One region of the Paraburkholderia denitrificans genome, then DNA from elsewhere that is predicted to be linked to it. Evidence: riboswitches for the same ligand, from Rfam matches in the RefSeq annotation. Region 1 holds a riboswitch; the other holds the start of a gene.
The links. Region 1 has a riboswitch for S-adenosylmethionine ahead of ACFPTO_RS01515 (hypothetical protein). Riboswitches for the same ligand answer to the same signal wherever they lie in the genome.

Region 1 (15,663 bases):
GTGACCGCTGACTCCATTTAATAATGCGTAGGTCGATTGGTGCGCTTGCCACTGCTGACTGGATTTCGTAAGCATGCCGGACTCGCAAAGTGATGTGGTACGAAATTGAAGGTCAATTTTCCGTGGTACTTATGTGTTGCTCCGCACGAAACACGTCAGTTTATGTTTGCGCAACTGGATCGTGTCGCCTATATAGAAGATAAAAAGGAAACCGGTAATGAGTATGGTGGCCGAAGCGTATGTTCTTACTTCGTACCTCTCTGATCCGAAACCCGTACCACAGCAGAGATCATGTTGCCTGTCACTGTTCAGCGCAGTGCCCCCACTTAATGTCAGTTGAGCTAATTGAGGAAGTGTCATTCAATTCGAAGAATGAATTTCTAAGAGCCTCTTCAAGGAGGAGTCAATGAAATATGCAATTATAATTTTTGTTATTTCTTTGGTTATGGGGTTTCACAATCAACGGAAACTTGATCGTCTTGAAAAGTATGAATTCGAACACAGGACTGACGGTGGGGTGGTTGGCTTTTCGTCATATAAAGATGCAAAGCGACATAGTCGAAAAAAAGAGTCGGCAGTCTCATCTATGTCGCTATGGTCTGTTTTGGCGGCGATGTCTCTTTTAGCAATTTTGGCAATTTGGGGCTGGGGCAAGCTGGCTACTGGCTAACAGAGCAGTGTCAGCACATTGCTTGGTGAAACTCCCTCCATCTTTCGATGTTCGTTCGGGGTTGACGCATTGTTACCCCAGGCGGCGCCACTGCTACCACTGACGATGGCGGATCGTGTCGCCAAGAGCGACAAGAGCTTCACGAAGAGTTCTCCGCACTGTTGCCGCTCATCTACACAGATGAGGTACTTTCACATCAATCCGATAACGGAAAGTTCATCGAAGGCGCAACGCGGCAAGTGCTTGTTAACCAGTACGAGCGTGATCAGCGTGCATCCGGAATTGGGGTACCTCCTGCTACGTGTGCGGATTCGACTTTCAAAAAGCCTGCGGCGACATGGGGCGCGGATTCATCCACGTGCATCACCTGACCGAAATCGCCAGCATCGGCGCTGAGTATGACGTTGACCCTTACGCCGACCTTCGGCCAGTATGCCCGAATTGCCATGCAATGCTGCATACGCAACGACCGGCTATCGATATTGACGAATTGAAGACAATGTTGACGGCACGGTGCAGTGGCCGAGAATCGAGCGAAGGTTGAACCGGATAGACCGGATGCAAATTCGGAATTTTGCGGAATAGCGTCCGGAAGAGTCGTGATTTTCGAGGGATATTCAAAGATTTAGGCGACATTGAAAAGTGGCCGCCGTCCGAATCACCGGATTTCAAGTGGCCTTTCTCCGATTTCGGCTGTTGTTTTTTAGAAACGATTTATCTTGACTTTTGTGGCGATCTTGGAGGTAGGATTGGCATAATGTTGCTATTTTGATTTTATGCTGAAACTGCCTGAAGCAGGCGGTATTAACGGCGCAAGCTGCAATGCGCTCGGAAAGCGGTTTGGATGTGGTCTGAGCCGATTGTTGTAAGTAGTGTGGCTGTTGATATAAAAAGCTCACTCTCAGGTGAGTCTATCGAGACTATCTCCTGTGTAGGCATTTTGCCTGCCGTCATCTACCTGAACACTTTACCGGTGTTCGCCAGGTTCCCCTAGATTTTCACTGATTCATAAAGCATTGCGTGGATTCGTTCGCCTGTGGGCTACGAATGTTCGCGGTGGGTACGCGCACGGCATCAGCTTGTTCACGCGGTCAGGCGAAGAAATTTGGATTCTTGGGCTAATTTTTATTATCTATATGAAATATTCAGTCAAGCAAACTCTAAGTTCTATCAAAATTCAAAATAATGAAAAACAATGCTATTTAATCAAAAAATGAAGTAATTTTCACACCTGCCAGCAGTAGACCTTGCTTCATCCACTGTGCGGAACGAATGACGCGGAAGCCGCCGATGACGCCGTTCGTGCAGCGCGCAGCAATGGCTTCACGCACGTCAGCACGAGGTTGCACGAAGAGAAATACCCCATTGCGGACAGTGCCGGGTAGCCCGGTCAGCAATACGTGGTTCTCAGGAGGATTCAGTTGAAAGCGGAAGCCGTCAAACAGGCTGTCCAGGGAGGGCAGAACGCCCAATAGTGGCTTTGTCATGTGTATCTCCCACCCCGATGGTTCCGGCGATCACCGGCCTTCGGGGGGAGAGGCATGGCGACGCTTTAGCAGAATTTGTGAGTCGCGCTGCAAGTTGTGCTTTAAATCCGCGACGTAAACGAAAAAAACTCGTTCAGCTAACGCTAAAACGGGTTCCCCTCGCTTTAGCTGCATGTTTAACGTCCCCGCAAGCTGATAATTCAAATCGGGACGAGCGAGACCATTTCATAATTCCGGGAGTCTGTCAAGTGGCGAAATCATGGGTCGTCTGGTACTCACGAAGAGTGAACTGGAGTCGTTGTTGGGTGTTGAGCAGATAAAGTTCGCACCGTCGGTAATGCCCAAAATTGCACCGAAGGAAGATATTGATCCCTCCCCGGCTTCATGTATCGTCGTTGACGTGCTGCTGATTGCATTAAGTTTCCATAACCATTTGTTTTTATTGATTTTTGCACGCTAAACAGGTCGTGAAAACGGTGCAATTTTGGTGCAAACGATCCCGGTACTGTGAGTGAAAGCAACGCTAAACGGTTGATGACCTTAACCCGATGGTCTTCCTGAGTTATTGAAAAGTCAGGATAAAGTTGTTGTATCCGTTTCTTGTACGCCGAAGCAGCCGCGATAGGTCGCGTAAAAAGAGCAATACATCATCGTCAACAGGACGATAAGCGCGGGCATCAGCAGGGCGACGCCGTATTCGCTCGCACCGAGTGCGCTCAGCAGCAGCGAAAGCCCCGCTGAAATGCCGATCGACACCGCCATCCACAACGCCCCGTACACGACGAAAGCGCCCTTGTTGCGCCAGCAGCTCACCACGCTGAAGAACATTGCCTTGACGGGTGGCACGTCGTGCCATGCCGTCAGCACGGGCGCGAACCAGAACATCATTGCCACCGGCACGTAGATCACCAGTGACACGAGCAGTGCGAGCGGCGCACCGCTGTTCTCGAACGAATCGCTGCCCGTCGAACCGCCGACGGTCATCAACTGCAGCAGCGTGCCGCCGTCCACGAGCGCCGACGCCGCGAGCACGAGCAGCATCGCCACCACATAGACGCCGCCGAGCGCGAAGAGGCGCTTCGTCACCGTCGTGCCATAGGCGCGGAAGCCGTCGACGAGAATCGTCGGAAAGAACGGCTTGCCCGCGATCGTGTCGCGGCAGGCCGCCATGAAGCCGACCGCCACGCCCGGCACGAGGACGAGCGGCAGCACGCCGCCCACCACCGGGATCGCGGAGATGAGCGTCATCCCCAGCAGATACGTGAAAAACAGCGTGAGGAACGCGAGCGGGTTGCGGCGGAACAGCCAGATACCCTGGCGGAACCAGACATAGCCCGTTTTCGCGGGAACTTCGATCAGTTGCATGAGCCTTGTTCTGCGTGAAGGGCGTCGGAGGCATCGTTCGCGCGGCGCTCGCGCAGGATGCGTTCGAAGTGGCCGGGATCGTGCGGCTTGAGCAGCTCCGCCGAGCGCGGCAGGTAGAAATCATACAGGCGCGACACCCAGAAGCGGTACGCGCCTGCGCGCAGCATGTCGCTCCAGTGGCGGATTTCGGCCGACGTGAACGGGCGCACCGTCTGGTAGGCGCGAAGCAGCGCTTCGGCGCGCGCGCGATCCAGCTGGCCTGTCGCGAGATCCACGCACCAGTCGTTCACCGTGACGGCCACGTCGAAGAGCCACTTGTCGCAGCCCGCAAAATAGAAATCGAAGAAGCCGCCGAGTCGCACTTCGTGGCCCGGCGCCAGATGCGCGTGCGCGAACAGCACGTTGTCGCGGAAAAGATCGCAGTGGCACGGGCCGCCCGGCATCTGCGCATAGTCCGCCGAGGCGAAGAACGCCTGGCTGTGCGCAAGCTCGCTCGTGAGCAGGTCGCGCTGCGCTTCGTCGAGGAACGGCAGCACCGTCGGCACGGTCTCTTCCCACCATTCCAGGCTGCGCAGATTCGGCTGATCGGCTTTGAAATCGCGCCCGGCGAGGTGCATGCGCGCGAGCATCTGGCCCACTTCGACGCAATGTTCCACACCCGGCGCGAGTTCGGGCGCGCCTTCCAGCTTCGTCACGATTGCCGCGGGCTTGCCATGCAGCGGGCCGAAGAGGGCGCCGTCGGCGCGCGGCATGGGGTCGGGCACCGGGACGCGGCGCGACGCCAGGTGGCGCATCAGGTCGAGGTAGAACGGCAACTGGTCCGCGGACAGCTTTTCGAAGATCGTCAGGACGTACTCGCCGCGCGTCGTCGTCAGGAAGAAATTACTGTTTTCGATGCCGGACTGGATGCCGCGGAATTCGACCACGTCGCCGAGATCGTAGTCGCGCAGCCATTGGGCAAGCTGGGTTTCGGTGACAGCGGTGAAGACGGCCATGCGAGAAATGTGTTGGTTGCGTGGTCGGGCGGCCGGCGTACGCGGGGGCGGCCGGCGTTTTATCGGGCTTTCGGCGGAATCTGGGCCGGTCTGCCGACGCTACATGGCATCCAGCCCGCACCGCGCGCTTGTGGTTCGAATTCATGGCTCGAACTCGCGGCCAGACTCACAGCTCAAGTGCGCAGCGAATCCGCAGCGCGGTGAAACGCGCGCCGTCTGCCTGCGCTGGGCGCGCGCGGACGGCGTTGCGGATCAGTAGCGCAGGTTGATCGACGGCAGCCGCGTGCTGGGCGTGCCGTTCGGGCGCACCTGCGGCGACGTGTCGGCGGGCGCGCTCATCGTGTAGCGCGTGCCGAAGTTCGAGTGCACGTTGATTTCGACGGGCTTGCCCTTGTCGCGATATTCGGTGATTTCGGTGCCGGTGGGGCTCACTTCGTGGAAGCTCGGCCGGCGCGGAACGTTGACGTCGACCTTCGAGGTGACCTCGGCAGCCGGCCGGTTGATCTTGGCGAGATCCGGCAGACCCGCCCGCTCATTGGCGGACTGGGCCTCGACGGCGGTTTTCGCGTCGTCGGCGGGCGCGGCCGTGGCGAACCCGCTGAACGCGAGTGTCGTCGCAGCAACGATGAGAAGGAGCGACTTCATGATGATCGGTGTTTCTCCGGTTTGATAGCTCGATTCTAGCAAATCCCGCCGCCGCGACCCACGGCGACTCCGGCGTCGGCCGCGGGTCGACCCCGGGGGTGACCAACGCCGTACCGCGCCGGCCAGCTTGACGTTGCAGCGAGGGGCACAGCAAGAATGCCCGGGTTCCGTGGTAAGGTGGTTCGACCGATTGGAGGCGAATGACGATGAACAACGATACCAATCTGCGGCCGCTCATGTTGCCCGCATACGATTTCCCGACGGGGTCTTACGAGGACGCTGCCGATGCGGTGGCGCGGCTCTCGACGATCTACGAGGCGAACACGTCGTTCCTGCGCGACGCGTTCGCGCGCTACCGCCGCGGCGAAGTGCTGGAGCGCCGCGTGCGCGCGTGCTATCCGTTCGTGCGCGTTCGCACCGAAGTGAACACCCATGTCGACTCGCGCCGTTCGTACGGCTTTGTGGCGGGCCCGGGCATCTTCGAAACGACGATCACGCGGCCGGACCTGTTCGGCGACTACTATCGCGAACAACTGCGGTTGCTCACGAAGAACCATCGTGTGTCGATCGACGTGGGCGTGTCGGATCAGCCGATTCCCATTCACTTTGCGTTTGCCGAGGGCATCCACCTCGAAGGCGAACTCGACCGCGAGCACCTCGTGGCCATGCGCGACGTGTTCGATACACCCGACCTCGCGCAGCTCGACGACCGCATCGTCAACGGCACATTCGAACCGGGACCGGGCGAGCCGCATCCGCTAGCGCTCTTCACGGCGCCGCGCGTGGATTTTTCGCTGCATCGGCTGAAGCACTACACGGCGACGTCGCCCACGCATTGCCAGAATTACGTGCTCTACACGAATTACCAGTTTTATATCGACGAATTCGTGAAGCTCGGGCGCGCGATGATGGCGCGCACCGACGACGCCGATCTGTGCAGCTATCGCAGTGAATACACGTCGTTCGTGGAGCCCGGCGACGTGGTGACGTACAACGCCAATCTCGGCGAACAGGAACACGAGGGCATGCCGCCCGTGCGCCTGCCGCAGATGCCGGCGTATCACCTCAAGCGCGCGGATGGCAGCGGCATCACGATGATCAACATCGGCGTGGGGCCGTCGAACGCGAAGACGATTACCGATCACATCGCGGTGCTGCGCCCGCACGCCTGGATCATGCTCGGCCACTGCGCGGGGCTGCGCAACACACAGCGGCTTGGCGACTACGTGCTCGCGCACGGCTACGTGCGCGAGGATCATGTGCTTGATGCGGATCTGCCGCTGTGGGTGCCGATTCCCGCGCTCGCGGAAGTGCAGGTGGCGCTGGAGCGCGCGGTGGCCCAGGTCACGCAGCTCGACGGCCCTGAACTCAAGCGCGTGATGCGCACGGGCACCGTGGCGAGCGTCGACAACCGCAACTGGGAATTGCGCGATCACCGCGAGCCCGTACTGCGTCTTTCGCAGAGCCGGGCGATTGCGCTCGATATGGAAAGTGCGACGATCGCGGCGAATGGTTTTCGCTTTCGCGTGCCGTACGGCACGCTGTTGTGCGTCTCCGATAAACCGCTGCACGGCGAATTGAAGCTGCCCGGCATGGCCGATTCGTTTTATCGCGCTCAGGTGGACCAGCATCTGCAGATCGGCGTGAAGGCGATGGAGATCTTGCGGACTAATGGATTGCACAAGCTGCATAGTCGTAAATTGCGCAGCTTTGCGGAGGTGGCGTTTCAGTAGGAAAGCCGTGCGAAACACAATGTGGAGCGCGCCCGCGCTTCACATTGCCACGCGATCATCACTGCCCAAAACCAGTCAACCCAATCAGGCTGCCCGCCGCAAGCAGCCAGAGCGGATGGATCTTCGTGCGAAACGCGAGCACCGCGCAGACCCCGGTAATCGCCCATGCGATCCACGCCGGATCGGACGCTTTCGCGATGAGCACCGCGCTCGCAGCGACAAGGCCAGCGGTCACCGGCACGAGTCCGCGCTGCGCAATGCGCCGCCATGGCCGGTCCTTGAAGCGGTCCCACGCGTGCAGCACCGCTATCGTCACAAGCGACGACGGGCCGAACTTCGCCACCGACGTCACGAGCATGCCTGCCCAGCCCGCCACATGCCAGCCCACCAGCGTGACGATCATCATGTTCGGGCCTGGCGCAGCCTGGGCGAGTGCGAAGAGCGCGCTGAATTCGCGGGCCGGCATCCAGTGATGCACGTCCACGACCTGTCGCTGCATTTCGGGCAGGATCGTGTTGCCCCCACCGAACGCCAGCAGCGAAAGCTGGCTGAAAATCGCGGCGAGCGAGACGAGCGTGGCGTTCATGACGCGTTGCTCGCGCGGCGCGGGCTGCGAACGCGATCCCGATCGGTGTGAGTACCAGCATGGTGAGCAAAAGCGGCGTGCGCAGTATCGCTATCGCAATGAATCCAGTGAGCGCAATGCACGCGCCAGCCGGATCGTGGCGCAGCGGTAGCAGGATCTTCACGGCCATGGCGACGAGCAGCCCGGCGGCCGCAGCGGCAAGCCCGACGAAAAGGTGCTGCACGCGCGGATCATTCTGCGTTTGTTCGTAGATCACGCCGAGCCCGATTACAACAAGCGACGGTCCGGCGATCAGCCCGAGCAGCCCGGCGAGTGCGCCGCGCCAGCCGTGAAATCGCACGCCAATTGCCACGGATAGGTTAATGACGTTGCCGCCCGGCAGGAACTGGCACAGGCCGAGCAGATCGGTGAATTCGGCGGCGGAAAGCCAGCGGCGGTGTTCGACGATGGTGCGGCGTGCGAGCGGCAGCGCGCCGCCGAAAGATGTGAAGCCGAGGCCGAGAAAGCCGAGGAATAACTCACGCACAGTGGGGGTGTGAGTCGTGGAGGAAATCTGTTTCATGCTGGGACGATCGTTGACGCAAGTAGCGAGCGTAGCGCCAAATAGCGCAAAACGGCGTCGTCACAAAGCAACTTCATGGCATCGCATGTGACCTGAAATTACAAGCCGCTACAAGCATCATGCGATCGCTTTGCAGATGCGCGCGCGGCATGGCTCTGCGCCATGCCGCGTGCGAACCGCAAGCTCAGAGATAGAACATCCGGTCTTCGTCGGGATCGGTGCGCGTACGCTGTTCTTTTTCGCTCTCTTCGCCTTCTTCTCCGGTGTCCTCGTAAAACTTGAGCACCGCTTCGAGCACTTCGTCGGGATCGTCGGTCACCTTCATCAAATCCATGTCTTCAGGATTGATGAGGCCCATCGGCACGAGCGCCGAGCGGAACCAGGCAAGCAGGCCTTTCCAGAATTCCGCGCCCACCAGAATGATGGGGACGTGCCGCGATTTTTTCGTCTGGATCAGCGTGAGCACTTCGGCGAGTTCGTCAAGCGTGCCGAAGCCGCCCGGCATCACGATCACCGCATCGGAGTTTTTGACGAACGTGACTTTGCGCGTGAAGAAATGGCGGAATCGCAACGAGATGTCCTGCCATTGATTGCCCGATTGCTCGTGCGGCAATTCGATGTTCAGGCCAACGGAAGGCGACTTGCCCGCGTGCGCGCCCTGGTTGGCTGCTTCCATGATGCCAGGGCCGCCGCCGGAGATCACCGCGAAGCCCGCGTCGGACACTTTTCGGGCGATTTGTGTCGCGAGCTGGTAGTACTCCGAGTCCGGTTTCAGGCGTGCGGAACCGTAGATGCTGACCGCCGGACGGATCTCGGACAGATACTCGGTTGCCTCGATAAACTCTGCCATAATCGTGAACATCTGCCACGATGCGCGCGCCTTCTTGGCCGTTGCGCGCTCTTGATCTGCGAGTGAACGCAGACTCGGAATCACTTTTCTCTTGTCCATAATGCCTGAAGAACTTCGCGTGGAAACCAAGCTACAAACTGAGCTGGAAGGAAAGACCCTGCTGCTGGTCGATGGTTCTAGCTATCTTTATCGGGCCTACCATGCGATGCCGGATCTGCGCGGTCCTGACGGCGAACCGACGGGTGCGCTATACGGAATCGTCAACATGCTGCGCCGTATGCGCAAGGAGGTTACGGCAGAGTATAGCGCGTGCGTGTTCGATGCCAAGGGCAAGACGTTTCGTGATGACTGGTATGCCGACTACAAGGCGAACCGGCCTTCCATGCCCGAGCCTCTAGCCGCGCAAATCGAGCCCATTCACGTGGCCGTGCGCGCGCTCGGCTGGCCGTTGCTGATGGTGGAAGGCGTCGAAGCCGACGACGTGATCGGCACGCTCGCACGCGAAGCGGAAAAGCGCGGCATGAAAGTGATCGTGTCGACCGGCGACAAGGATCTCGCGCAGCTCGTGACCGATCACGTCACGCTCATCAACACGATGACGAATGAAACGCTCGATCGCGAAGGCGTGATTGCGAAGTTCGGCGTGCCGCCCGAGCGCATCGTCGATTATCTCTCGCTGATCGGCGACACCGTCGACAACGTGCCTGGCGTAAACAAGTGCGGCCCGAAGACGGCGGTCAAGTGGCTCACGGAATACGGCACGCTCGACGGCGTCGTCGAACATGCAGCCGAAATCAAGGGCGCCGTGGGCGGTTATCTGCGCGATGCGCTTGCATTCCTGCCGATGGCGAGGCAACTCGTTACCGTGGCAACCGAATGCGATCTTTCGCAGCACATCGAGTCGATCGGCGGTTCGCTCGCCACGCGCGCCGAAGCGCGCGACGAATTGCTCGACATCTTTACGCGCCACGGTTTCAAGACCTGGACGCGCGAATTGAGCGAAGCGCTTGCGAATGGCGCTGCACCCGTGGCGGCGAGTGCTGACGCTAATGCGAACCAGCGTGAAGCGCGTGAAGCGCGCGAAGCCGAAGCGCAGCCCGCGCTGATGCTCGACGTGCCGCGGCATTACGAAACCATCCAGACGTGGGATCGGTTCGATGCGTGGCTGAAGAAAATCGAGGCGGCCGGGCTTACCGCGTTCGACACGGAAACCACGGCGCTCGATCCAATGGTCGCGAAGCTGGTGGGGATGTCGTTCGCAACGGAGCCGGGGCATGCCGCATATCTGCCGCTCGCGCATCGCGGGCCGGACATGCCCGAACAACTGCCGCTCGCCGATGTGCTCGCGCGACTCAAGCCGTGGTTCGAAGGCGGACAGTACAAGAAAGTCGGCCAGCACATGAAGTACGACGAGCAGGTGCTCGCGAACTACGGCATCGTGTTGAACGGCGTCGAGCACGACACGATGCTCGAATCGTACGTGCTCGAATCGCACCGCAGTCACGATATGGACAGCCTTGCGTTGCGCCATCTCGGCATCAAGACGATCAAATACGAAGAGGTTGCGGGCAAGGGCGCGCAGCAGATTGGCTTCGATGAAGTGCCGCTCGATAAAGCGGCGGAGTATTCGGCCGAAGACGCTGATATCACGCTGCAATTGCATCTCGCGCTTTATCCGCAGGTTGCGCAGGACAAGGGAACCGGCAGGGGACTCGACTACGTGTATCGCGAGATCGAGATGCCGACTTCACGCGTGCTGCGCCAGATGGAGCGCAACGGCGTGCTGATCGATACGGAACGGCTCGACAAGCAGAGTGCCGAAATTGCGGTTCGGCTCGTCGAACTCGAACAGGAAGCCTACGCGCTCGCCGGCGGCGAATTCAACCTCGGCTCGCCCAAGCAGATCGGCCAGATCTTTTTCGAAAAGCTGCAATTGCCGGTCGTGAAGAAGACGCCGAGCGGCGCACCGTCCACCGACGAAGAAGTGCTGCAAAAGCTCGCCGAAGACTATCCGCTGCCGAAGCTGCTGCTCGAGCATCGCGGGCTGTCCAAGCTGAAATCCACATACACCGACAAACTGCCGCGCATGGTCAACGCGCAAACGGGCCGGGTTCACACGAATTACGCGCAGGCCGTGGCGGTGACGGGGCGGCTCGCGTCGAATGATCCGAATCTGCAGAACATTCCGGTGCGCACGGGCGAAGGGCGGCGCATCCGCGAGGCGTTCATCGCGCCGCCGGGACGCAAGATCGTATCCGCCGACTATTCGCAGATCGAGCTGCGCATCATGGCGCACATCTCGGGCGATGCGTCGCTGCTCGCCGCATTCGCGCGCGGCGACGACATTCACCGCGCGACGGCTTCCGAGGTGTTCGGCGTCACGCCGATCGAAGTGAGCGCCGACCAGCGCCGCATCGCCAAGGTCATCAATTTCGGCCTCATTTACGGCATGAGCGCATTCGGGCTCGCGTCGAATCTCGGCATCACGCGCGATGCGGCGAAGCTTTATATCGACCGCTATTTCGCGCGCTATCCGGGCGTTGCGCGCTACATGGACGAGACGCGCATGGACGCGAAATCGCGCGGTTATGTCGAAACCGTGTTCGGCCGGCGCCTGTGGCTGCCCGAGATCAACGGCGGCAATGGCCCGCGCCGCCAGGCTGCGGAGCGCGCTGCGATCAATGCGCCGATGCAGGGCACGGCGGCAGACCTCATCAAGCTGTCGATGATCGCAGTGGAGAAGTGGCTCGACGAAAGCGGCATGCGCACGAAAATGATCATGCAGGTGCACGACGAACTGGTGCTCGAAGTCCCCGACGACGAGCTGGCCGAAGTGCGCAAACGTCTGCCCGAACTGATGTGTTCGGTGGCGACGCTCAAGGTGCCGCTCGTCGCCGAAGTGGGCGTCGGCGCGAACTGGGAAGAAGCACACTGATCACGCTCGCCGTGCCGCGCTTTTAAGCCGCGATGCACGCGAAAGCTTTGCCGTAACGAACCTGCAATACCCGCGCACGCAAGCGTGCGCAGGCGCACGGCTTGCTGCCGTGCGCTCCGTAAGCCGACATTGAGCGGCCGGCCGGCGCACCTTGCCGCCGTGCCGCGTACGCACTTATCGACACGCACGGAGAGTTTATGCATCGGTTTATCGTTGTGGGAGGAGGCGCAGGCGGTCTGGAACTGGCGACGCGGTTGGGCGACCGTTACTGCAAGGCGCGCAACGGCCGCGAGCCGCGGGCGAGCGTCACGCTGGTCGACCGCTTTCCGACGCATATCTGGAAGCCGCTGCTGCACGAAGTCGCAGCGGGCAGCATGGACCCGTTCACACAGGAACTCGAATACGCGGCGCAGGCACGCTGGCATGGTTTCGAATTCCAGCAGGGCGAATTGATCGGACTCGACCGTGCGGCGCGGCGCATCATGCTCGGCGCCGTGAAGGACGATGACGGCGGCGAACTGTTGCCGCCGCGCGAACTCGACTACGACACGCTCGTGCTGGCGATCGGCAGCACCACGCACTTTTTCGGCGTGCCGGGCGCGGCCGAAAACTCCATCGCACTCGACACCGTGGCGCAGGCCGAGCGCTTTCGCAAGCGGCTCATCGCGGCGTGCATGCGCGCCGAGCATCAGGCTCCGGAGCCTGCGCCCGCAGGTGCCGCGGTGAGCGGCGAGCCGCGCGTGCAGGTGGCGATCATCGGTGCGGGTGCAACCGGTGTGGAGTTGTCGGCCGAACTGCGCAATACGGCGCAGGTGCTCTCCGCCTATGGGCTCCACAAGCTCGATCCGCGCCACGATGTCGGCATCGTGCTGATCGAAGCGGGGCCGCGCATCTTGCCCGCGCTGTCCGAGCGCGTGTCGTCGGCGACCGCCGATCTGCTGCAGAAACTCGGCGTACGTCTGCTGCTTGCCGAGCGGGTCACCGAGGTCGCGCCGGGTGTCGTTCATACGGCAAGCGGCAAGGCCGTGCGCGCGGACCTCACGGTCTGGGCCGCGGGCATCACTGCGCCGCCGGTGCTGGCGCAACTCGACGGACTGCCCGTCAACAAGCTCGGGCAGCTCAGCGTGCGCCGTACGCTGCAGACCGAAATCGACGACAACATCTTCGCGTTCGGAGACTGCGCCGCCTGCGCGTGGCCCGGCAACGAACGCAACGTGCCGCCGCGCGCCCAGGCCGCGCATCAGCAGGCCGTATTCCTGCTCGGGGCGATGGGCAACCTGCTCGACGGACGGCCGCTGCCGGAATTCACCTATCGCGACTTCGGCTCGCTGGTGTCGCTCGGTCACTTCAGCGCGGTCGGCAATCTGATGGGCGGTGTGATCGGCGGGAACATGTTGATCGAAGGGCTGTTTGCGCGTTTCATGTACATGTCGCTGTACCGTCTGCACATTGCCGCGTTGCACGGCTACGCGCGCATGGTGCTCGACACGTTCGCGCACTGGCTGCGCCGCACCACGCTGCCGCGCGTGAAGCTGCATTGACGGCCGCAGGCGCCGTCGTCGAACGAGGAGCGTTGCATGCTCAAGCCCGATGTCGATTCCCTTGTACCGCACGTGCCGTTCGACCGGCGCACCTTCCTGAAAACCGCGCTTGGAGCCACATTCGGCGGCGGCTTTGCCGCCGCCGTGCTGCCGGTCTCCGCGCAAACCATTCATACCGATGCCGAAGGTCTCGATGCCGGTGAAGTCGGCTTCGAGTCGAACGGCACGCTGATTCCCGCGTATCGCGCGCAGCCGCGCAGCAAGACGAATCTGCCGGTGATCGTCGTCGTGCATGAGATTTTCGGCGTGCACGAACATATCGCCGATATCTGCCGCCGCTTTGCGAAACTCGGCTACCTTGCCGTCGCACCCGATCTCTTCGTGCGCGAAGGCGATGCGTCGGTGTATCCGACGATCCAGCAGATCGACCAGAACATCTTGAGCAAGGTGCCGGATGCGCAATTGATGTCCGACCTCGACGCGACGGTCGACTGGGCCGGGCAGCATGGCGGCGACCTGAAACGTCTGGGCATCACCGGGTTTTGCTGGGGCGGACGCGTGACATGGCTTTACGCCGAGCACAATCCGCATCTGAAGGCGGCGGTGTCGTGGTACGGGCGCGTGGCGGGGCCGCACACGCAGAGTGCGCCGGAGAATCCGCTCGATCTCGCGGGCGAGTTGCAGGTGCCGGTGCTCGGTCTATATGGACGCCAGGACACGAGCATTCCGCAGGACACGCTCGCGCAGATGAAGCAGGCAATCGCGCAAGGGCCGCAGGGCGGGCGTGGCTCGGAATTCGTCGTATACGACGACGCGGGCCATGCGTTCTTCGCCGACTATCGCGCGAGCTATCGCAGGGCCGACGCCCAGAATGGCTGGACGCGCACGCTCGCGTGGTTCAAGTCACACGGCGTCGCGTGACGCTGCGTGACTTGAAGGTTGGAAGGTTGGAGGTTGGATCGGGCCTGGGCGTGCTCAGGGATTCGGCCCTGTCGCGACTGGACGCGACGGGTCGGCGCACCACTCGCTCCACGAACCGGCGTAGAGCGCCGCGCCGTGCAGTCCGGCGATTTCCATCGCGAGTGCGTTATGGCATGCCGTCACGCCCGAGCCGCATTGCAGCACGGCATGCTCGGGCGTCTTGCCCGCGAGCACGGCTGTGAAGTCCTCGCGCAGCGTGTGCGCCGGCTTGAAACGGCCATCGGCGGTGAGGTTGTCCTTGAAGAAACGGTTGCGCGCGCCGGGAATATGGCCGCCGACCGGATCGATCGTTTCGTTCTCGCCGCGATAGCGGTCGGCTGCGCGTGCGTCGAGCACGACGAGTTCGTGCGTCGAAAGATTGCGCACGACGCCCTGCACGTCGATCGTCACCTGTAGCGGCGCACCCGCCTTGAAGTTGCCTTTGACGGCGTGCGGCACGTCCGTCGACAGGGGATAGCCGGCTGCTTCCCATGCCTGCAGGCCGCCGTCGAGCACTGCGACCGAGTCGTGACCGAGCCAGCGCAGCAGCCACCACAGACGCGCTGCGTAAGAGCCGCCTTGCGCGTCGTACGCGACAACCTGCTGGCCTTCGTTGAGGCCCCGGGCCGCGAGCGTGTTCACGAGCGCTGCGCGATCGGGCAGCGGATGACGGCCGTTCTTGCCGGTCTTCGCGCCGGACAGATCGCGGTCGAGATGCAGATACTGCGCGCCCGGAATGTGACCGGCTGCCCAGGCGGTTTCGCCCACGTCGGGGTTGACGAGGTCGAAGCGGCAATCGAACACGAGTGTGCTGCCGGGCGCGGCGGCCAGACGCTCATGGAGATTGGCGGCGGAGATCAGCGTGGTGTGATGGGTGTGCGGCATGACGACGGCTCCTGATGGATGCGCGGCCGGCAAGGCCGGCCCGATGTCTTCAGTCTAAACAAAAAGACGGACTGAAGCCCGTCTTTCGTTCTGGCCGGTCATTACCCGGGCCGAGGCATTCCGAATGTGCCTGGATGGTGCCTCGAAGATGCCTGGATGGTGCCCAGTTCGCGGCGCAAGAACGCGTGGAAGTGCTGCATGCCGTCTTCCATCGGGCTCTGGTACGGGCCGACCTCCGATTCGCCGCGCTCGAGGAGCGCACGGCGGCCGGCGTCCATGCGCTCGGCGATCTCGTCGTCTTCGATGGCCGTTTCCATATAGGCCGCGCGTTCGGCTTCGACGAACTCGCGCTCGAAGAGCTTGATTTCCTCGGGGTAATAGAACTCGACGATGTTCATCGTCTTCTGCGTGCCCTGCGGAATCAGCCACGACAGGACAAGCACGTGCGG
Region 2 (15,663 bases), on a different contig from region 1:
GCCTCCAGTCCCAACGCCCGATCGATCGCTGCGTCGCGTGTGTGCAACGCTGCGAGCGCAGCTGCAGCCCATGCTGCGTGGATGCGATATGAAGAGGTGAGAAAAATGATTCGCATCCACACCAGGTAACGGAATCGAAAGAAAAATCTTCGAAAAATTCGTTGACTCGGCTCGCGCGCCGTCACTAGAATTCGGATGTTTTCACGAAAGGGGCATACGCCTTGGACAGTTGCAGTAGTCGACCTTCGATCAGTTTTTCTGCCTGACCGGCACGACGCCCGCTTTGAATCTTCCTTAGCCGCCGTCCTGCCAGCAGGCAGACGGTGCGCGCCGCAGTAGCTCCCGCAGTTTCTTTCCTCGCGCATCTTTCGATTGGCCGCCGTCATTGACGCATGTGTTGTCACGCACATTCGTCCAGACGATTTGTCGCAGCGAGCCGTTGGCTCGCGGCGCCGCTTGTTCACGCCGTTTTGCGCGCGCTGAATGCCGCGCAAATCGACGTGCGGTTAAACACGTCCGTCAATTTTCGATTCGGACCCAAATGACACAGGAGTTCACGATGCCCGACCCTGAGCCTTGCCCTTGCACGACTCACCGTGCGTTCTCGACGAACGCAGTTCGCTTCGCCTGACCTCCTGGCCACACACGTTCCTCCACCCGCACGAGCACTTCGCCCCGTGCGAACAGAAACGAAGGCGGGCCTGGTCAAAGGCACCACGTTTCAGGTTACTGGAGGAATCACCATGCACTTCGCTCTGCTCGTTTCGCAATTCCCGCGCGTCGAAGAATCTCGCACGTACTACAACGACATGCTCGCGCTTGCCCCCCGTTCACACGTATCGGCCGGTGTTGCCGCTGCCATCTGGACGGCGCTCAAGAAGCTCGCTCACTGACACTGCCTCGCGTGGTCGCCAGCCAGCCCACTGCTCAAACACCGGCTTGGGGCAGGGCCGCGCCACGATTTTCAGGCATCGACGTCAAGCGTTACCGACAAGGAATAACTAAAATGTCCACCACACCGGCAAACATCGCGCAGCGCCGCACTGCCGTGCTAGACGATGCGCACGTAGGCGATATCAAAGGCGCACTCGGCACGATCGCCCACCACGACATTGCTCCGCGCAGCAACTGGATGGCGCGTCTGCGCACGCTGCTCGCCATCCTCGGCCCCGGCCTCATCGTCATGGTCGGCGACAACGATGCGGGCGCTTTCGGCACCTATACGCAAGCCGGCCAGAACTACGGCACGTCGCTGCTCTGGACGCTTGCACTGCTGATTCCGGTTCTCTACGTGAATCAGGAAATGGTCCTGCGTCTCGGCGCCGTGACCGGTGTCGGCCACGCACGCCTCATTTTCGAACGCTTCGGCAAGTTCTGGGGTGCCTTCAGCGTCATCGACCTTTTCCTGCTCAATGCACTCACGATCGTCACCGAGTTCATCGGCATTACGTTTGCGCTCGATTTTCTTGGCGTATCGAAGGTTTTCGGCGTGTGCATCGCAGCAGTTCTGACGATGGCGGCGGTCAGTACGGGCGACTTCAGGCGCTTCGAACGCTTTGCGATCGTGCTGTGCCTGTTGAGCCTCCTGCTTATCCCGGTACTCGTTTCAATTCACCCGCCGGTTAGCGTCATCGCGCGCGACTTCTTCGTGCCGACATGGCCCAAAAATTCGAAGCTCTCCGACGTGATGCTGCTTGTGATCGGCATCGTTGGCACGACCGTCGCACCGTGGCAGTTGTTTTTCCAGCAGAGCTACGTGATCGACAAGCGCATCACGCCGCGTTTCATGAAGTATGAAAAAGTGGACCTCTGGATCGGCATCGCGTTCGTGATCGTTGGCGCCGTGGCGATGATGGCCTTCACGGCTGCGCTGTTTGATGGCAGACCCGAGTTCGGCAACTTCACCGATGCAGGCGGCGTGATCGCGGGTCTGCACAAATATGTTGGCCAGACGTCGGCTACGATCTTTGCGGTTGCGCTACTCGACGCGTCGATTATCGGCGCCGCCGCCGTTTCGCTGTCGACGGCCTACGCGATTGGCGATGTCTTCAAGGTCAAGCACTCGCTGCACCGTAGCGTGCTGGACGCGAAGGGCTTCTATCTCGTCTACTTCGGCATCATCGTGCTGGCTGCCGCCCTCGTGTTGATCCCGGGCAGCCCGCTTGGCCTCCTGACTGAAGCTGTGCAGACGCTGGCTGGTGTGCTGCTGCCGAGCGCAACGGTCTTCCTGCTGCTGCTATGCAATGACAAGGCTGTGCTTGGCCCATGGGTGAACTCGAAGAAGTTGAACGTCTTCACGGGCGCCGTGATTGCCGTCCTCGTCGTCCTGTCGATCATCCTCACGGCCGCTACCGTGTATCCGGATATCAGCGGCGCGGCGATCATGAAGATTCTCGTGGGCGGGTGTGGACTTGCCGCAGCCGTGTACGCCGCCGTGGAACTCTCGCGCAAGTCGCGCGGTACGACTGCGACGCATGATGAATTGGCGCTCAATAAGCCCGCCCTGAAGGAGTTGCGCAACACGTGGCGTATGTCACCACTCGAAGACCTGCCGGCACCGCAGCACCTGACGTTGTCGACGCGCGTGTGGATGGGCGTGCTTCGCATCTACCTCGTCGTCGCGGTGGGGCTGGTCATCGTCAAGGTCGTGCAGATGGCCATTCACTAAATCGGATCGGGCGGGCGCATGTCCGCCCCTTTTCATGAACGCGCGGTACGGGATTTTGCGCGCGAGCACAGGCAGCCTGTACGCAACCGCCTCTGCATGACGCGATAGGCCATCCAGCGGCGTCGGACAGGCGCTCGTCGTGGCCGGGCGTTGATGTCGGCAAGTCCGCTGTGGGGCGTATTGCTGTCGGGACTGGTCTGGCGGGCCCAGCAGGCGCCTTCATGGGCGCCTGTTCGCACAAGCACGGTTCAGGCACGGTGAAGGATGGGCCGGTGGATCTGCGCCGATCTGTAGCGCCAGACCTTGCCAGAACGCCCCGCGCTGCTGCATGAGGAGTCCACGACATGACTTCGGAATTCAGCTGGCGCCTGCCTGCCGCCTTTGCATGTGGTGTGGCCATCGGTCTGGAGCGACAAATGCGCCAGCGAACGGCCGGACTGCGAACTATCACGCTGGTGACAAGCGGTGCATGCCTTTTCGTTACGCTGGGGATGTTGGCCGGAAACGGTGTATCCGGTGCGACGCAGATCGCAGCGTATGTGGTGTCCGGTGTCGGGTTTCTCGGCGGCGGTGTCATCATGCGCGACAAGGGCGCAATACAGGGGATCAATACCGCTGCAACCCTGTGGTGCTCGGCTGCCGTAGGCGTGCTCTGCGGCACTGGACACTTCGGGCCTGCAATTGCGGGGACCGCGCTTGTGCTGTTGGCCAACACCTTGCTGCGCGAGGTCAGCCGCGCTATCAACGCGACATCGGTGTCGGCAGCCGATCTGATCCGTGAATATGCTCTGACCGTTGTGTGCCAGGAGCAGGACGAGATTCATATCCGCACGCTGCTCTCGAATTCAATGTACTCGCAGCCGTTATCGTTTCAGAGTCTCGTTAGCCAGGACATCGAGGGTGACCCGTCGCGTGTCGAGGTGACGGCGACCGTACGCGCGCATCCAAAGTACCAGTCGAAGTGCGGCCAGATTGGGGCCGCTCTTGTCGACGGTAATCGTTTCAGGCTCGCCGTTGTTCGCTATCGCCTTCTCGCAGTAGCGGCGCGCCGCGGCCTTGTCCCGATGGGCACGCATCAGGAAGTCGACGGTATCGCCCTCCTTGTCGACGGCCCGGTACAAATATTTCCATTGGCCTCTGACCTTGACGTAGGATTCGTCCATGCGCCAGATACTGCCTACCGGGCGTTTGCATTTTCGGAATGCCTTGTCGATCAACGGTACAAGTTTGATTACCCAGCGGTGCACGCTTGAGTGATCCACCTCGATTCCACGTTCGGCCATCATCTCTTCGAGGTTGCGCAAGCTCAGCGAGTACGCCACGTACCAGCGAACACATAGCAGAATCACGTCCAGCGGATAGTGCAAACGCTTGAGTACCTTACCGATATCCACCAGCAATGTTGCGCGAGGTGCATTCGTTTTGCCCATCTCGTTCGAGATTCATGGGAGAGTGCGAATCCTGGCGCGTTAGCGCGACAGAGCCCTGTACAGTACCCTGGCGGCGGCGAGACGGCCTTTAGCAAGCCGTCCGTTCGGAGAATCCACGTACTTGATTCCAGAACAAAGATATCTGTTCTGGCTGCCCTAGCCTAACCGGCGCTCGCCTGTGCCTTTTCGGATACTGCTGAACCGGCTCGAACGAAATGATGCTCCATCCTCGTGCGCAACACGCCATCGAGCGCGGCGAGCTGTTCGCGAAGTCGAACCGCTCGCCCTTCCGTCATTTCTCCCAGAAGGATTTTCTGCTCAAGAACATCACCGCACCGGGTGACTATCCAACGGTCCACTGCGGCTGCCTCACCTTCGAGTACCGCGGCGGCTGTCGAGACGATAGCCAAGTTTAATCCTGACACAAGATGAACCGTATGCGTCAGCATGAAGCCGGGAAGGAAGTGCGACCAGTCTTCAGAGACTGTTGCGGAGGAGGCAGAGGTATCGTGATGCATAGATGCTCCGGATAAGTATTTATCGAACCGGTGCTAGCTATGCTGCTCCCGTTTCGTTGCCGTGAATCGGCCGCATCGCCTCAAAGGCTTCCACCTTGCCCGGGACGGGCAGGTTGGCGTCGGAAAGTCCGACTCTGGATGCACTACTTCCAACATCATTCGATATATCGAATATTTTTCCATTATACAGAAATAGCAGTGCCGCACAAGGTGGCTGCACCGCAAGAGGTGTACGCGGTGTTTGCGCAACGCTTGTACAGAACGCCAACCGTCACATGATGTTTCCGCATGGATTCATGCGGAGTCCGCATAGCGCACCCACCCTTGCAAGGGTACTATCGCGGCCCCGAATCATCTCACCAGCAAAGGGATTCGGCAGCGCTTCACGGCAGCCGCGACTGCCGCACAAGCAACATAGCAACTCTCGATACGGGTCCATACAGCGACGATGCGACGATTTCATTCATTTTTTCGATTTTCGCTTTTGACCGCCGGCATCGCGTCCTGTCTGTCCGGTATGGCAGGGAGTGCCGCGGCCCAGCCGCCCTCTAACATTCATGCGGATTCCTGGATAGTGGTCGACGGCGATTCTGGCCAAACGCTGGTTGAGCACGACGCGGACGCCGAACGTCAGCCGGCCTCGCTCACCAAACTCATGACCGCGTACCTTGTACTCGATGCCTTGAAACGCGGAACAATCCGTTGGGATGAAAAGGTGCCGGTCGAGGCTACCGATGTCGGCGAAGTTGGAAGCGATGAAGCAAGGATGTATCTGGCCCCGGGCCAGACGGTACCCGTCAAAGAGCTCGTTCAAGGGCTGATTGTTGCGTCGGCCAACGACGCCGCCATGGTCCTCGCGGAGCGCGTTGGAGGGTCGCGTGGTGGTTTTGAGCAGATGATGAACGAGAAGGCGAAGCAGCTCGGAATGACGCACACCCACTTCTCAACGCCATCCGGCATCACAACACCGGGGAACCATTCGACCGCCCGCGACCTGTCCACGCTGGCCTCGCGTCTTACCCGTGACTTTCCCGAGTACTACACCTACTCGTCAGAGCAGCACTTCGCTTATGGAAAGTTCCAGAAACGGAACAAGAACTGGTTGCTCGGGAAAGACCCTTCCGTAGACGGTCTGAAAACCGGCCATACCGACGCAGCCGGCTACTGTATCGTCGCGACGGCAAAGCGCCAACAGGCCAATCCACCCATGACGCGACGAGTCTTCGCCGTGGTCATGGGCGCACCTACTGCCAACGACCGCATATCGGGCGCTGGCAACCTGCTGAACTATGCGTTTTCCGCGTACAAGGACTATCCGGTCGCTGACTCCTCCGGGCGACGGGTTATTACTCGAACATCCGAACCGCAATCTACCCAAGGACACCGGAGCTGATGTGGGCGAGAGCCGAGGCGCTTCAGTTGCCCCCCGGCTCTCGGGCTGTCACTTGAACGGGAGAGCTGCCCTCGGCTGCGTCAGCATCGCGGGCTGCAAAATTTCATCCAGTTGCTCTCGCGTCAGGAGGCCCCGCTCAATCACGACATCTGCGACGCTTTTTCCCGTCACCAGCGCGTGCTGCGCGACCTCAGTAGCATTCGTGTAGCCAATGTACGGATTGAGTGCGGTCACAATTCCGATTGAATTCTCGACGAGCGACAGCAGGCGCTCGCGATTCGCGGTAATCCCGTCGACACACTTCGAAGCGAGCGTGAGACAGCCCGCTCGCAGATGCGCGACGCTCTTGAACAGGCTGTGCGCAATAATCGGCTCAAACGCGTTCAACTGCAGTTGCCCTGCCTCCGCCGCGAAGCTGACGGTCACGTCATTGCCGATGACTTCGAATGCAATCTGGTTCACGACCTCGGGAATAACGGGGTTGACCTTGCCGGGCATGATGCTGGAGCCGGCCTGAACAGGCGGGAGATTGATTTCACCCAGACCTGCGCGTGGCCCGCTCGACAGGAGCCGGAGGTCGTTACAGGTCTTGGACAGCTTGACGGCTACACGCTTCAGCACGCCAGACAACTGAACGAACGAGCCGACGTCCTGCGTCGCCTCGACAAGATTGGGCGATGTGGTCACCGGTATCCCCGTGATGGCGGCAAGATGTTTGCACGCAAGAGGCGCATACTCAGGCGACGTGTTAATGCCGGTACCGATTGCCGTTGCTCCGAGATTGATTTCGCAGATGAGCATCGATGCTTCCTTCAGACGCTCTTCGTCTTCTCCGAGCATCACTGCGAAGGTGCTGAACTCCTGGCCGAGCGTCATCGGTACTGCGTCTTGCAGTTGAGTCCGGCCCATCTTCAGGTCGTTACGGAACTCCTCAGCCTTGCGCTCGAACGACGCACGCAACACTCCCATCGCATGAATCAGTTGGGCGAGTCCTAAATAGGTCGCAATTTTCAGGGCGGTCGGATAAACATCATTCGTGCTCTGCCCGAGATTGACATCTTCGTTCGGGTGCAGGACTGCGTAGTCGCCGCGCTGATGACCGAGATGCTCCAACGCCAGGTTCGCAATCACTTCGTTCGCGTTCATGTTCGTCGAGGTGCCAGCGCCACCCTGAATGACATCCACCACGAACTGTTCATGCGCGACCCCCGCGCGAATCTGCTGGCATGCATGAACGATAGCTTTCATCTTGTGCTCGGCAAGCAAGCCCAGCTCGAAATTGGTCAGCGCTGCCGCTTCTTTGACAAAGGCCAGCGCATTGACCAGGTTCGGATAAGCCGAAATTGGAATGCCGGTGATGGGGAAATTTTCGAGTGCACGCAAGGTGTGCACGCCGTAATAGACCTCATTCGGCACCGGACGGTCACCCAGAAGGTCGTGTTCGATACGTTCGATTGAAGTAGACATAGTGGCGCTCCAGAGGAGTTTGAGATGAGCCTGGACGGTCCGTGGTTTGCCCGAACCATAGGGCCGGTAAACATGGACTACGAACTGGCTATGGGGTGACGCGTCGGCTCAATCGCCAGCGCTCTTTGCGTACGCAATACACTTTCGAGCAAGAACTTCGGTTGGGTCGACCAGTTGCACGATACCGCCGCCGGTACCGGCAAACTCGCCGCCTGGCAGCAGGATGGGAAGCTCAGTGCAACCAAGAACAATGACTTCGACGCCTGCTTCTATCAACCCGTCGACTGCTGCAGCAATATCTTCCTGACATTGTCCAGTCGTGAAGCCAGCTTTGACACCCGTTTTTCCATAGATAGCTTCCATCACCCGTGCCTGCAGCGCCGGCCCGGGGGCGACCTGTCGCAGCCCCTGAGCCTCAAGAGCCTTCCTGTAGACACCACTGTCGATGGTTCCCGACGTTGCCAGCACACCTATATCTCGCAGACCGGGAAACGCTTCGCGCAGGTAGCTCACCGTAACGGCCAGCATATTCACGATAGGTACCCCGAGATACGGTTGGATTCGGTCGACGAAGGCGTGAGCAGTGTTGCATGGAATCGCAATGATGTCGGCGCCGCCGTCTTCCAGTTTTTTACAGGTCGCATACAAGGATACCGTCGGGTCCGCACCATCTCCGATGAGGTTTTCCGTTCGGTCGGGAATCTGCGGATTTTGCTCAACCAGCAGCTTGATGTGGTCCTGGTCGCAGGATGCAGGTGTGTTGCGCACGACTTTGCTCAGGAAATCGACTGTTGCAGCAGGCCCAACGCCACCGACGACCCCTACCTTGAACACTGGCGACGACGCATCAAACTGGCCCGATACGACAAACTGCGCGTAGGCCATGTTGGAGTCGACGAACGGAACCTTCATGGGTCCGATTTCCTCTGCCACCAGTGCAATCTCGGTCAGGCCAGGAACAATGACGTCTACCCCCTGGGCCACGAGGTCATCGCAGGCCTTGCGCAACAACTCCGCTGGCCGACCGCGGAGATTTCCACTCTTGATACCATCAATGCCGTAGACGGCCTCAGTCACAAGGTCAATATTATCGTGCGGTCGCGGGTGCACGACTTCGAATTGAGGCGATACGAAGTACCGCTCAAACAGCCGCCTTTCGCGCACATAGTCGGACGCCAGAATACCTATCCGCTTTGCGTTCGGAAATTTTCTCTGTATGTGGCTGCGAACTGCTTCGACGATATCCACGATATGAAGGCTTGTGTTTTCTCTCAGCTCATCGATAAACGTATGACTGAGAAAACAGGGGAGCACGACCGTCGTCACGCCGCGCCGCTCGAAATCTCGAATCATGTCGAAGATGTATAGCTTACGCTCCATCGTGACCGCACTACCCGCCCCCGAACCCCTGAATGGGTACTGCTCGAAGATTACGTCAGCATGCTCGGCGTCTGACGAAGCAGGCGTCGCCTTCACCAGCTTGAAGAAAACATCGGCACTTGCCAGCGGCCCCAGACCGCCGACAACACCAAACTTGCGCCTGCTTTTCGCAATTCCCGTGCTCATCGTGTTTCAACCTGCGGCTGGTCCAGCGGATAGTCGTTAGCCTTCAACTGACGTGCCCCCTCCCACTTCGCGACGACTGCAGTGGCAATGCTGTTGCCGATGACATTCGTCATCGTCCGCCCCATATCGAGAATCTGGTCAATCGCGAGGACCATCGCTACCCCTGCGACCGGCAAATGGAACATCGGCGCGACCGCAGCGACGACGACGACAGAGCCCCGCGGCACACTCGCCATACCTTTGCTGCTCAACATGAGAACCAGCAGCATAAAGATTTGCTCGGAGAGCGGCATGTGAATACCAAAGGCCTGTGCGATGAAGATGGCGGCAAACGCCTGATACATCATCGAGCCGTCGAGGTTGAATGCGTAGCCCAGCGGAAGCGTAAAGCCGACCACTTTCTTGTCGACACCAAACTTCTCAAGCTGCTCGGTCAGCCGCGGATATGCGGCCTCGCTGCTCGCCGTCGAGAATGCCAGCATTGCCGGCTCCCGGACCGCCTTGAGCAGGCTGCCGATGCGCCGACCGAGGAATACGCAACCAATGCCAATCAGGATTGCCCACAGGACAAACAGCCCCAGATAGAATGAACCGATAAGCTTCCCGTAGGTGTACAGCACATCGAGACCACGCAGTGTCACCGCCGACGCGATGGCTCCGAACACGCCAATCGGCGCAGCCCGCATGACGTAGTTCGTCAGTCGCAACATTACCGGGACCAGGCCATCAATCGCTTGAACGACAACACGGACCCGCGAGTCCCCTTTCAGGGCGGAGAGCGCAACCCCGAGGAAAATCGAGAATACGAGGATTTGCAGGATGTCATTGCGCGCCATCGCGTCAAGCAGGCTCGTCGGGAACGCGTGAGTAATCACGTCCTTGGCATTCAGCCCCGACGTATTGAGGCCCGTGTTCACCTCGGCAGCACTCTCGGTCAAATGCAAACCAGCCCCCGGCTGCAGCAAGTTGGCCATGAAAAGTCCAAGAGCCAGCGAAATCAGGGACGCGCAAAGGAACCAGCCCACCGAACGCAGACCGATGCGTCCTACGTCCTGGCCGCTGTCCATCCCCGCCAGCCCGGAAACGAGCGTGGCGAAGACCAGCGGCGCAATAATCATTTTGATGAGCCGCAGAAAGATGTCGGTAACGATTGAGAAGTAGCCCGCGACGGCCTTCAGCGTAGCGGGGTCAGAAATGCTGGTGTGGCATGCATAGCCGGCAATCACACCAAGAATCATGCCGACTGCAATCAGCAGGGTAAGGCGATTTTTCATGTCCATCCGTCCGTAGTCGGCGCAGGACGGCCTGACGACCGGCATGCGCGAAGTAAGGGCTAAAGTGGCATGTCATAGCCACCACTTTCACCGTCAGGACGCATGGTAGGGAGTGACAACAAAAGGATGATGCTGTTGCGTCATACGCGTATGCGAATCTCGCATAACACGGGAAAACCCCTAATCGAGCGAGGTCAAGCCAGCGCGGAGGTAATGCCAAAGTTCGTCCAGAAACTCATTCCGATTAGACGAATCGCGATATACGCGTAGTTCGATGTCCAGATTCCATGCCGCTGGTCCTGCCGGTACCAGGTCACCGGCCTCCAGCTCGCTGGCAATCGTGCTCCGCGGCAACCAGGCCACACCTTCACCTTCCATGACGAGCTTCTTCAGGACTTCTGCCATATCCGATTCGTAATGCAGTTGCAGTGCTGGGGCGGCGGTTGCCCGGCCAAGCAGCAACGCAAGGCAACGCCCAAAGTAACTGGTGTCCGTGTATGAAATGAGGGGAAGAGGTTGTTTCTTCGTGCCCGGCAGGCGAAACACGGGTGCCGAGCGCGGATTCGGCCGACTGGCCGGCATCAACGTGTCGATACCGACCGTGACGTGCTCATACTTTACCGGGTCAAGATGAAGAGGAAGTTCAGGATGGTGATACGCGAACATCAGTTCGCAGTTACCGTTCACGAGCATAAGAATCGAGTCGTGAACATTCGTCGGAACGACGCGAGCTCGCACCTCCCCCAAATGCCTGGAGAGGGCCTTAAGCCAGGTCGGCAAAAAATTCAATGCGATAGTATGACCCGCCGCGATTTGCAAACTCTTGCCGGCAATTCGCTGTTCCGTGCGGATAATGGCCCGCGTGTCGTACAACTTGGCCAGAACATCCTCAGCTGCTTCGCGAAAAAGTTGGCCTGCCGGAGTCAGAACGGGAGGAAAGCTGCTGCGGTCAATCAGCTCGGAACCGACCCACTGCTCGAGCGACTGGATTCTGCGGCTGAAGCCAGATTGGGTCACATTGCGAAACTCTGCTGCCCGCGAGAAGCTTTGGTACTGAGCGAGTGCAATGAAGTCCTCAATCCATTTGATTTCCATATCTTCCTTGTCGGTCCGCAACTGGGTTGTCCTTCAGCCGGTCGAGGTGACGGGTGAACGACCGCAAATGGCCGATTCGGTCGAGCAATTCGGCATTCGTGGTCGTCGCACTAAACCCCACGCTTCCCCGCTCTCGGGTGTCTACGAACGAGCAAAGATTAAGAGAAGTGATTACGGCTCGTCAAATGGATTTGGCGGGCGTTGTTGGCGTTCACCGAATCCTGCCCCCCGTTCGCTGAGACATTCACACGCCCAGATAAGCGGCACGCACCTTCGGATCGTCGAGCATCTGCTTCGCGTCGCCTTCCATCGTGACGAGACCGGAATCCATCACGTAGCCGCGGTGCGCCGCCTGCAGCGCGAGTCGCGCGTTCTGCTCGACGAGCAGCACCGTGATGCCCTCTTGCGAAATCGTGCGCACGACTTCGAAGATCTTCTCGACCATGATCGGCGAGAGACCCATCAAAGGTTCGTCGAGCAGGAGGAGCTTCGGCTTCGAGATGATCGCGCGCGCCATCGCCAGCATCTGCTGCTCGCCAGCCCGAGAGCGTGCCCGCGAGCTGCGTCGCGCGTTCCTTCAGGCGCGGGAAGAAGCCGAACATGCGCTCGACGTCCTTCTTGACGCCGTCATTGTCGTTGCGCAGGTACGCGCCCATCTGCATGTTTTCGATGATCGACATGCGCGCGAAGATGCCGCGGACCTCGTTTGGGTAACCGGCGTGGTAACGGAACGCTGCGAACGACTGGCCAGACCAGGCGGGCGACGGAGGCATTGAACCGCGCCGTCATCCGTGTGCTCGAAGGCATCGACTGGCGACGCCCGGTTCGCACGGCCGAGCCCGGCTCCGCGTTGTAAGCCTCCCCTCGCCCGCGTACACGGCGGGTATGACTACGGTGAACGCCCATCCTGACGACAGTGAAGCGCTCAAGGGGTTGGCGGTCACCCAGAATTACCCTCTGAGCCGAAGCTCTCCAGGCAATCGCCCACCCGATCAAACCAGTCGATCAAGACTATTCTCGAGATCGGCCCAGATGTCCTCGACATCTTCGAGACCGACGGAAAGCCGGATCATGGCTCGAGACACGCCTCTTGCGAGTCTTGCCGACGGATCGATCCGCTGCCTGGCCTCGACGAGCGCGGCAGGATGCGTAATCAGCGATTCAGTGTCGCCGAGACTCACGGCCTTTCCGATCAGATGGAGGCCATCAATCATTTGCGTGGCACCATCAAAACCAGACCGCAATTCGAAGGACAGCATTCCGGAGCCCGCACTCATCTGCCGGTGTGCCAGGTCATGCTGCGGATGTGAGGGCAAGAACGGATAGCATACCGTCGACACTGCTGGATGCTGCTCCAGCCACCCGGCAATCTGAAGTGCACTTTCGCCGTGCTGACGCATCCGGATTTTTAGCGTCTTCAAACCTCTCAACACCAGGAAGCAGCTCATGGGCGACAGGCTGGAACCCGTCATGTATCGCATGCCTTTGGTCCGGATCTTGTCGATCAGTTCGGCGCTGCCGAGCACCGCGCCACCAAGAATGTCCCCATGGCCATTGATATATTTTGTCAACGAGTGAATGACGAGATCGGTCCCCAGCGAAATCGGTTGCTGCAATGCAGGGGACGCGAATGTCGAATCAACCACTACGAGCAGACCGTCCGCTCGAGCGCGATCAGCGATCGCCCTGATGTCAAGCACTTCGCCGGACGGATTCACAGGGCTCTCGAAGTAGACGAGCCGCGTCTTCGCTGTGAGCGCGGCCGCGAACTCTTCGGGATTCGTGAGGTCGACTTTCTTCACGCCGATACCGAGGCCAGGCAGTCCATCGTCGAGGTACGTCGACGCCGTCGAATAGATCGTGTGATGCGAAATGATCTCATCGCCGGCCTGAAGCAGGGTCATCATCGTCGAGCAGATGGCGCCCATACCCGTACCGGTCACAAGCCCCGCCTCGGCTCCCTCCAGTGAGGCCAGGCGCTTCTCCAGTAGCGCTTGTGTCGGATTGTGCTGGCGACCGTAAACGTATCGGTCGCTCTCGCCGGCGAATACGGCCTCGGCCTCGGCCATTGTGTCGAATGAATAGGTCGACGTCATATAAACCGGCGCATTGACAGCGCCGTTCTCCTCCTGCGCGTCGTAACCAAGGTGGATGGCCCTCGTCATAAAGCCCATCTCCTCGTAGTCCCGCTTCCCGTTCATTGTGCTGTCCGTGTCCAGTTTGCCAATTCCGAGGCGTCGACCCCGGCGCTGCCGGCGTTGATGATCCGATTCACACGTTGGGTGGCCTGCCCGTAAGTCAGGTATAGACGGGACTTGCCAGCGCCTCGCTTGAAGTATTCGAGGCTAGATTCCGCCTTGCTATAGGAAGAAATTCATATCTGCTATGAGCGTAGCACGATAGCTCAGGATTCCCGACGCGCCTACGCTCTGGCCATACTTTCCATTTTCCGCATGCGGGACGATTCGAATGGACTTGAGAGCGAAAGCGTATTTTGACGAACGGGCCACGCGCGAGATGCGCGAACACCTCAAACCAGCCAGTCGAACACTACAGGAGACACTGGCGTTCGCCTGCCGGATCCTTGCAATGACAGGTCAGGAAGCCGGTCTCGCCGGCCAGATCAGCGCCCGGTCGACCCGGAAGGACGCCTACTGGACGCTACGCTTCGGGCTCGGCTTCGATGAAGCAACGCCGGATGACTTTATCGAGGTCGATCGTGACCTGAACACGCTGTCCGGCAATGGGATGGCGAACCCGGCCACGCGGTTTCACCTGTGGGTCTATCAGGCCCGCGCCGACGTCCAGAGCATCATCCATACGCACTCCCCTTGGGTCTCGGCCCTTGTCGCCGCTCGACAACCACTGGTGGTGGCCCAGATGGACATGACTCCCTTCCATGACGATTGTGCGTTTCTCGCCGACTGGCCCGGCGTACCCATCGCCGACCAGGAGGGCGTCATCATCTCGCAGGCGCTCGGCGAGAAGCGCTCCATTCTGCTCGCGCATCACGGCCAGCTGACCACGGGCAACTGCGTGGAGGAAGCGACATACCTGTCGGTGTATCTGGAGCGGGCTGCCCGCATGCAGGTCCGGGCCCAGACGTTCGGACCGCTCACACCACTGAGCGCCACTCTGGCGCAGGAAGCACATGACTATCTGTTGAAACCATCGATCGTTCGCAGCACGTTCGATTACTGGTGCCGTCAGACCAAAAAGGCAGCGTAAGACGCGGATCTGATCCCGGTGGTTTTACGAGGGCAGCTTCGCTTCGTCTACGAGGAGCCGCCTGAACAAGCTGGTGAGACGCTTCGTGATACGATCGGCGCGCCCCTATCCCGCCAGCCCGGCCGCGCAGATGCGACCTGCTCGGGCTTGCAAAAGGGCAATTCGGCGCCGGACGGCTGGCCTTATCGACGTGAAAAGAAATCGCCAGGGCGCGGAAACTCTACCCACGACGGTGCCCGCCCCAATGAAATACATGGATCATCAACTGCGGTTGTTCCTTGCAATCGCAAAATCCCAATCCCTCTCTGCTGCAGCGGAAGCGCTGGACCTGACCCAGTCGAGCCTGAGCAAGCAACTGGGCACACTGGAAACCTACGTCGGACAAGCCCTGTTCGAGCGGCACGGACGTGGCGTTTCACTCTCGGATGCCGGACAAAGACTGCTGGACGCTGCCCGCCCGGCCTATGAGTTGATCGACACCTGCATCACCCAGCTGCGAGAGCAGCAAGGCATCACCGAGGGTACGCTGCGCGTGGCGACCATTCATACGCTGAGCTACTACTTCATAGCTGACGTCATGGCAAAGTTCATGGGACAGCGTCCCAAAGTCAATATAACGTTGCTGGGGCGAAGCTCTCCTGACGTGGTCGATCTGGTCGAGACTGGCAAGGCAGACGTGGGATTCGTCTATGACACGGCGGTAGCATCGGACGGTGTCGATATCACCCCGCTTTTCGATGAGGACATGTGCCTTGTCGTCCATGAAAATTCGGCATTCGCCGCGCTCGATGAGATCTCGCTCACCGAGCATAAGGTTCCTCTCATCGTCTTTCCCCAGCATTATGCGCTGCGGCGGATGCTGGCCGCAGAGATCCCACATCTCGATATCGCGGCGGAAGTCGACACGGTTGATGCCATGCTCAAGCTTGCCTCTGTCACGGCTGGCCAGTGCATCCTGCCGGACCTCATGCCCACCAGGCTGCTGCAGGACTACCATCTCAAACGGATAAGGATCACCAGTCCG

Region 2: it holds a riboswitch for S-adenosylmethionine, as region 1 does, so the genes downstream of both, ACFPTO_RS18195 (hypothetical protein) here and ACFPTO_RS01515 (hypothetical protein) in region 1, are expected to answer to the same signal.

The regions. Positions count from the first base shown of each region.
Region 1 covers NZ_JBHSMP010000005.1:23,816-39,478, reverse strand. The annotation lists gene ACFPTO_RS01525 (hypothetical protein) at 407-670, shown strand; gene ACFPTO_RS01520 (HNH endonuclease) at 972-1,214, shown strand; gene ACFPTO_RS01515 (hypothetical protein) at 1,873-2,157, opposite strand; SAM riboswitch at 2,302-2,379, opposite strand; gene ACFPTO_RS01510 (hypothetical protein) at 2,417-2,617, shown strand; gene ACFPTO_RS01505 (BPSS1780 family membrane protein) at 2,731-3,522, opposite strand; gene ACFPTO_RS01500 (homoserine kinase) at 3,513-4,517, opposite strand; gene ACFPTO_RS01495 (hypothetical protein) at 4,770-5,162, opposite strand; gene ACFPTO_RS01490 (AMP nucleosidase) at 5,369-6,895, shown strand; gene ACFPTO_RS01485 (chromate transporter) at 6,954-7,481, opposite strand; partial or broken gene ACFPTO_RS01480 (chromate transporter) at 7,492-8,043, opposite strand; gene ACFPTO_RS01475 (LOG family protein) at 8,228-8,992, opposite strand; gene polA (DNA polymerase I) at 8,994-11,828, shown strand; gene ACFPTO_RS01465 (NAD(P)/FAD-dependent oxidoreductase) at 12,026-13,369, shown strand; gene ACFPTO_RS01460 (dienelactone hydrolase family protein) at 13,406-14,290, shown strand; gene ACFPTO_RS01455 (sulfurtransferase) at 14,345-15,214, opposite strand; gene ACFPTO_RS01450 (aromatic ring-hydroxylating oxygenase subunit alpha) at 15,316-15,663, opposite strand, start outside.
Region 2 covers NZ_JBHSMP010000021.1:20,115-35,777, reverse strand. The annotation lists gene ACFPTO_RS18215 (hypothetical protein) at 744-893, shown strand; gene ACFPTO_RS18210 (Nramp family divalent metal transporter) at 1,007-2,668, shown strand; partial or broken gene ACFPTO_RS18205 (MgtC/SapB family protein) at 3,013-3,654, shown strand; partial or broken gene ACFPTO_RS18200 (IS6 family transposase) at 3,628-4,098, opposite strand; gene ACFPTO_RS18195 (hypothetical protein) at 4,260-4,616, opposite strand; SAM-I-IV-variant riboswitch at 4,659-4,763, opposite strand; gene ACFPTO_RS18190 (D-alanyl-D-alanine carboxypeptidase family protein) at 5,101-6,009, shown strand; gene aspA (aspartate ammonia-lyase) at 6,058-7,476, opposite strand; gene cuyB (cysteate racemase) at 7,585-9,042, opposite strand; gene ACFPTO_RS18175 (dicarboxylate/amino acid:cation symporter) at 9,039-10,316, opposite strand; gene ACFPTO_RS18170 (LysR substrate-binding domain-containing protein) at 10,497-11,411, opposite strand; partial or broken gene ACFPTO_RS18165 (ABC transporter ATP-binding protein) at 11,656-12,115, opposite strand; gene ACFPTO_RS18160 (trans-sulfuration enzyme family protein) at 12,404-13,612, opposite strand; gene ACFPTO_RS18155 (aldolase) at 13,881-14,639, shown strand; gene ACFPTO_RS18150 (LysR family transcriptional regulator) at 14,884-15,663, shown strand, end outside.